Linked DNA regions of Actinopolymorpha singaporensis. The protein of the gene in region 1 interacts with the protein of each later gene in a pairwise test. Links are inferred from orthologs where the notes say so. Each region holds a gene or a part of one and is shown on either strand. Other genes may lie near its edges.

Region 1 (3,139 bases):
ATGCGTCGTCTTCGAACCGTCTCGTCGAGGCAGCGACGCCGTCGTGCCGGCGTCGCGACCGCGTCGCACAAACGTCGGTGGTCACTGTGTGCCGGTCTCGTGCTCCAACAGTCGCTCCAGCCGTTCCAGTTGGTCACGTACGGCGGCTACCAGCTCCTCCACCCCGCGAGCCACCACCGCCGCATCCCCTGGCACCGACTCGACCCGGCCACGCAGTGCACGGTCACTCGGCTCGACCCACACCCGCACGATGCAGGCCGCGTCCGCCGTGCTTGGCTCTCGCACCCCAGCAGTGTGCGTCGCAGGGCGTCGCCGCGCCGTCACCTCGGAGGCATCGCCGCATGGTTTCGATGATCGCCGTCGGCCGGGCGTACGTGCCCGACGCCGCGCACCAGGTCGGTGAGCTCCGGGCCGGGCACGACGCCGAGCTCGTCGGCGAGCAGACGACGGAACCGCTCGTAGCTGGCCAGGGCAGCGGCTCGGTTCCCTGCCGCGAGGTGGCTGCGTACCAGCAGCCGCTGGGCGCTCTCGCGTAGTGGTTCGGAGGCGATCGCGAGCAGTGCGCAGTCGGCGGCGTCGAACGGGCGGTTTGCGTCGAGGTGTTGCCGAGCGAGGTTCTCGAGTGCGTGCAGCCGCAACTGGCGGTATCGCTCGCGATGCAGGAGCAGCCACGGTTCGTCCCAGTCCGGGAGCAGGTCGTGCCGGAACACCGAGGACGCCGGCAGACCGTCCGGCCGCCGGGAGAGGTCTGGCGCGGCGGCGCCGGCCAGCCGCTCGGACGCGTGCAGGTCGACGTCCCAGCCATCGTCGAACGCCAGCATGCCTGCTCCGAGCCGCAGGCGCCGATGCAGGGCCGCCGGCAACCGCCAGACGGCGCCGCGCAGATTCGCCTGCGCCCTGGCCCCCGCATGCTCCGGCCACAGCGCTCCGGCCAGCACGCCCCTGTCCTCGACCCCTTCGTTCAGCGCGAGCCGTGCGAGCAGCCGCTGGCCGGTTCGGGAGACCGACAGCGAGGACCCGTCGACCGCCACCGCGAAGCGACCCAGCAGCCGAAGCCGCACACACGATGCCGGCACAGCACCCACCGCTGCAGCCCCCCAACCACCACTTCGTCGGTCAAGGACCCGCGGACCCGACCGCACACCAACCTTCTTGATGAAGAAGTAGTGCTTGACGATCATCGCGTCAATGGCGGGACGCGACGCCGTTCAGGGCAGACCTCCGTCAGTGTGACGGCGCGTCGGCGCTCGGTCCGGCGCGCCACCAGTCGTCGAGCGGGGTGACCGGGGCGGTCCGCTTGTGCCGGGTGGCGAGGTAGGCGGACTCCAGCCGTGCCGCCACTTCCGGGGCGACGTCGGCGCCTTCCAGGTAGTCGTCGATCTGGGCGTACGTCACACCGAGCGCCACCTCGTCTGGAAGTGCGGGGCGGTCGTCCTCCAGGTCGGCGGTCGGCACCTTCTTCCACACACTCGCGGGTGCTCCCAACTCCTGCAGAAGCGCGGCGCCCTGACGCTTGGTCAGGCCCGTCAGCGGGGTCAGGTCGACTCCGCCGTCGCCGTACTTGGTGAAGAAGCCGGTGACCGCCTCGGCGGCGTGGTCGGTGCCCACGACGAGGAGGTTCAGCTGGCCGGCGACGGAGTACTGGATCACCATGCGCTCGCGGGCCTTGATGTTGCCGCGAACGAAGTCCCGCAGCCCGGGCTCGGGGCCTAGCAGTTCGCGCATCCCCGTCGCCGTCTCGGCGGCCACGGCGTCCGCGCCGGGCTTGACGTTCACGGTGATCGAACGGTCGGGCTGGATGAACTTCAGCGCGACCTGCGCGTCGTCCTCGTCCGCCTGCACGCCGTACGGCAACCGCACCGCGACGAACGTCGCGTCGGGTCCCTCGGCACGCAACTCCTCACAGGCCAGCTGGCACAGTCGGCCGGCGAGGGTGCTGTCCTGGCCGCCGCTGATCCCCAGCACGTATCCCCTGGCCGGAACCGACCGAAGGTAGTCCTTGAGGAAGTCGATCCGCTGCCGGATCTCGAGCTTGGGTGTGATGGTCGTCCTGATGCCGAGCTCGGCACGGATCTGATCACGTAGGTTCGCCACCGGCATAATGTATCGGCCGTCGAGCAGGACCTCGGCGTCGACGCCGCTCGCCGTTCGGTACAGCCGTCGGGTCGGGAGCCGTACACGTCGAGGACAGTCTCGGCCAACGGCAGGGGCGCCCGCCGGCGGCTTGTCCGCTCGCGAGCGCCCCGACGTCCAGGCCTGTGGAGAAGGTCAGATCTGGACTTCCTTGCCCTGGGCGGCGGAGGTGTAGACGCCGTCCAGGATCTTCATCATCTCCGCGCCCTGCCAGGCCGGCGCGATGCTCTCGGCCTCACCCAGGCAGGCCGCCACGAAGTTCTCGATCTCGTGGCCGAAGCCGTCGTCGAGGTCGAACGACTCGAACCCGATCTGCGGCGTCAGGTTCAGGACCGTCTCATGCTTCTCCGAGGCGATCTGCAGCTTCGGCTCCAGGTCCGCCCCGCCCTTGTCGCCGTACACCGACACGTTGAGCGAGTCGCTCGTGGCGTGCAGCGAGAACGACGTGTCCATGATCAGCGACGCGCCGTTCTCGAACCGGACAAGGGCGTTGGCCATGTCCTCGACGTCGTTCTTCGTCGGGTCGTAGTCGGCCACCTGGTACCGCGGCAGGGTGGTGATGTTGGACCGGTTGCCGAGCTTCTCGTAGGTGTTGGCGCTGACCGACGTCACCCGCGGCGTCCCCATGAGGTACCAGCACAGGTCGATCACGTGCACGCCGATGTCGATCAGCGGCCCGCCGCCGGAGATCGCCTTGTTGGCGAACCACCCACCAGGGTTGCCCATCCGGCGGATGCAGCTGGCCTTGGCGTAGTAGATGTCACCGAGGTCGCCGGCGTCGATGAACGACTTCAGCACCCGGCAGTTCGAGGAGTGCCGTCGTACGAAACCGACCTGGACGACGCGGTCGTGCGCGTTCACCACGTCCTCGAGCCGTTGCGCCTCGGCGTAGGTGCGGCTCATGGGCTTCTCGACCAGCACGTGCTTGCCGGCCTGGACCGCGGCGATGGCGAGCTCGGCGTGGGAGTTGTTCCAGGTGCAGATGCTCACCGCGTCGACGTCGGGG
Region 2 (3,182 bases), 3.0 Mb from region 1 along the record:
CGCGTACCGCGAGGCGGTAGCGGTCGGTCGCGGCGAGCGTCACCGACGAGCCCTCGATCTCGATCCGGACGCCGGTGAGGACCGGCAGCATGTCGTCGCGTCCGGCGGCCACGGCCACCTGCGAGACGGCGTTGGCGAACACGTCGCCCTTCACCATGCCGGAGGCGGCCGGCATCTGGGGCAGCTCGGGGTAGTCCTCGACCGGCAGCGTCTGCACGGTGAACCGCGCGCTGCGGCAGGTCACCACGACCTTGCCGCCCTCGGCGGTGAGGTCGACCGGCTGGGCCGGCAGGCTCCGGCTGATGTCTGCGAGCAGGCGCCCGGACACCAACGCCGAACCCTCGGCGGAGACGTCGGCGGGCACGCTGACGCGCGCGGAGGTTTCGTAGTCGAAGCCGGACAGCAGCAACTCACCGTCGCGGGCCTCGACCAACATGCCGGCAAGCACGGGCAGCGAGGGCCTGGACGGAAGGCTGCGTGCCACCCAGGCCACCGAATCGGCGAGGACGTCACGGTCTACGCGGAACTTCACCGCTCTTCGCCTCCTCGACGGACAGCGGCCAACTGGGAGCACGACGCTACACCGCCGACCAGGTCGGCGGTGGCGGCGGGGCGACCTGACGGATCCGCAGTGCACCTCCCCGTCCGGGCCCGGTCGCCGCCCCGGTCGGCCGTCGGGGTCTGAAAGTGCGGGGGCTGGTGACGTCGTCCCCAGGAGCGGGCCGTTGGGGATTGTGGAGTTCTTGTCATCGACGTAAATAGGCTCAGCTTCGTCATAGGTGCGGTGGACACTGGGGATAACTCGCGTTTGCGCTGCTCAGCGGGCCTGCGAGCGTCCACCGGGGCTGTGTGTGCGGCTGGGGGTGCCTGGGTGGGCCCGGTGGACCGTTGAGTTCTGTCCCACCCGATCCACAGTTCTTCCCCGACCGGGTCCGGATTGATCCACAGAGTTGTCCCCAGGGTGTGAGCACTGCGCGAGGGTGTGACGGGCAGTTCGTGCTGGCGTGCCGCGGTGAGGTGGTTCAGGAGGAACGGGCCTGCTGCTTGATGCGGTTCGTGAGCTCCGTCACCTGGTTGTAGACGCTGCGCCGTTCAGCCATCAGCTGCCGGATCTTCCGGTCCGCGTGCATCACCGTGGTGTGGTCACGCCCGCCGAACTGCTGGCCGATCTTCGGCAGCGACAGGTCGGTGAGCTCGCGGCAGAGGTACATCGCGATCTGCCGCGCCGTCACCAGGACCCGGCTGCGGCTGGAGCCGCAGAGGTCGTCCATCGACAGGCCGAAGTACGACGACGTCTGCGCCATGATCTGGCCGGCGGTGATCTCCGGCTCGCCACCGGTAGGGATGAGGTCCTTGAGCACGATCTCGGCCAGGGCGAGGTCGACGGCCTGCCGGTTGAGACTGGCGAACGCCGTCACCCGGATCAGTGCGCCCTCGAGCTCACGGATGTTGGTCTGGATCTTGCTGGCGATGAACTCCAGCACCTCCGGCGGCGCGGTGAGGCGTTCCTGGGCGGCCTTCTTGCGCAGGATCGCGATCCGGGTCTCCAGATCGGGCGGCTGGATGTCGGTGATCAGTCCCCACTCGAACCGGTTGCGCAGCCGGTCCTCCAGCGTCTCCAGGCGCTTCGGCGGCCGGTCCGAGGAGATCACGATCTGCTTGTTCGCGTTGTGGAGCGCGTTGAAGGTGTGGAAGAACTCCTCCTGCGTGCGCTCCTTGTTCTCCAGGAACTGGATGTCGTCGACCAGGAGTACGTCCACGTCGCGGTAGCGGCGCTGGAACGTCGGCGCCTTGTCGTCCCGGATCGAGTTGATGAAGTCGTTGGTGAACTCCTCGCTGGACACGTAACGAATCCGGGCGTTCGCGAAGAGGTTCCGGACGTAGTGGCCGATCGCGTGCAGCAGGTGGGTCTTTCCGAGCCCGGAGTCGCCGTAGATCAACAACGGGTTGTACGCCTTGCCCGGCGCCTCCGACACGGCCACCGCCGCCGCGTGGGCGAACCGGTTGGACGAGCCGATGACGAACGTGTCGAAGAGGTACTTCGGGTTCAGCCGCGGGGGCTCGCTGTCGGCGCGTACCGGCTGTCCGGGGGGCGCGGACGACAAGGCGAAGGCGTCCGTCCCGCTCACGCCGCCGTTCAACCCGGACCGGGGGAGATCGGGTACGCCGGACCGGCCTGAGGAGGCCGGGTCCACTGAGGACGAACCGGACATCCCGGGCGCCTGCGTTCCGGTGCCTCCCTGGGCGTGTGGTCCGGCGGGGGGCCCGCCACGCTCGGGCCCCTGGTCGTACTCTCCGCCGGCGGCGGGCGTGCTCGCCCTCCCGCCAGGGTCGTCGTGATCGTCGAGTGAGAGCGAGGGTTCGACGGTGACGGCCAGGCGGACCGGCTGGCCGAGAGCGGTGGACAGGGCGTCCTCGAGCCGCGGGCGGAGCTTGGTCTCGAGCTGGGTGCGAGTGAAGTCGTCGCGGACGGCGATGATCGCGGTGTTGCCGTGCAGGGTGACCGGGCGACTCTGGGCGAGCCACACTCGATGCGTCGCCGGCAGATCCTGGTCGAGGCCTTCGCGGACCAGTCGCCAGGTGGCGCTGAGTGGGTCAGGTTCGCCGGCCACTGGGTCACTCCCGTCTCGACACGCTTCGGTCTTGCGTCACGTCCTGTGGATTACCGCGCTGGTCGCGCTTGTGGACGGACTTCGGTCGACCACAAATCCCAGGCGCCCGCAGGCGTCCACAGATCCTTCCACAGGCTGTGTAAAGCGACTGTGGACGACCCTAAGGGTGAAGGACGGTAACAAGCGCACAATCCGGCCAACAAGCTTCGGTTCATTCCGGCGAACCCGCCGAGCCCGGACAGGCCGGTACGTTTCCGAATCGGCGACGTGGAGGACACCAGGACGCCCGAGCGCACGGTCGCCGGGCCATGAGACGGTCGCCACAACCGGCCGGGCAGGACCCAGTTTGACCGGCCGAGCGGCTGACCCGTACCGTAAGTCGGTCACGGTGCCGTCCTCTTCGGCGCTCGCCGTATGCTCACGGATCAGATCCCACACCGCACTCGGTGCGTGTGCTGGGCCGCGGGTGGACGGTGACGTCGAGTTGACGGTGCCCGCGATCATCGTCACTGACCAGGAGACTCCCTGTGAAGCGCACCTTCCAGCCCAACAACCGGCGCCGGGCCAAGA

What was found.
Region 2: the proteins of nadE (region 1) and dnaA interact in binary tests that used the Escherichia coli proteins (3 or more experiments, as listed by UniProt). The link is inferred for Actinopolymorpha singaporensis from one-to-one orthologs.

The regions. Positions count from the first base shown.
Region 1 is NZ_LT629732.1:4,163,965-4,167,103, reverse strand. Bases 163-2,984 are described here. They hold nadE (ammonia-dependent NAD(+) synthetase), read right to left. Parts: upstream 2,101-2,984; coding sequence 1,225-2,100; downstream 163-1,224. Other genes in these bases: BLU27_RS18740 (Gfo/Idh/MocA family protein), read right to left, coding at 2,269-2,984; BLU27_RS18750 (AfsR/SARP family transcriptional regulator), read right to left, coding at 321-1,076; BLU27_RS29220 (hypothetical protein), read right to left, coding at 163-285. Outside these bases: more of BLU27_RS29220, read right to left, coding at 82-162; more of BLU27_RS18740, read right to left, coding at 2,985-3,139. UniProt on the Escherichia coli protein: Catalyzes the ATP-dependent amidation of deamido-NAD to form NAD. Uses ammonia as a nitrogen source.
Region 2 is NZ_LT629732.1:1,201,416-1,204,597, reverse strand. The notes cover bases 318-3,182. They hold dnaA (chromosomal replication initiator protein DnaA), read right to left. Parts: upstream 2,613-3,182; coding sequence 1,023-2,612; downstream 318-1,022. Other genes in these bases: rpmH (50S ribosomal protein L34), read left to right, coding at 3,140-3,182; dnaN (DNA polymerase III subunit beta), read right to left, coding at 318-532. In the rest of the region: more of dnaN, read right to left, coding at 1-317. UniProt on the Escherichia coli protein: Plays an essential in the initiation and regulation of chromosomal replication. Binds in an ATP-dependent fashion to the origin of replication (oriC) to initiate formation of the DNA replication initiation complex once per cell cycle.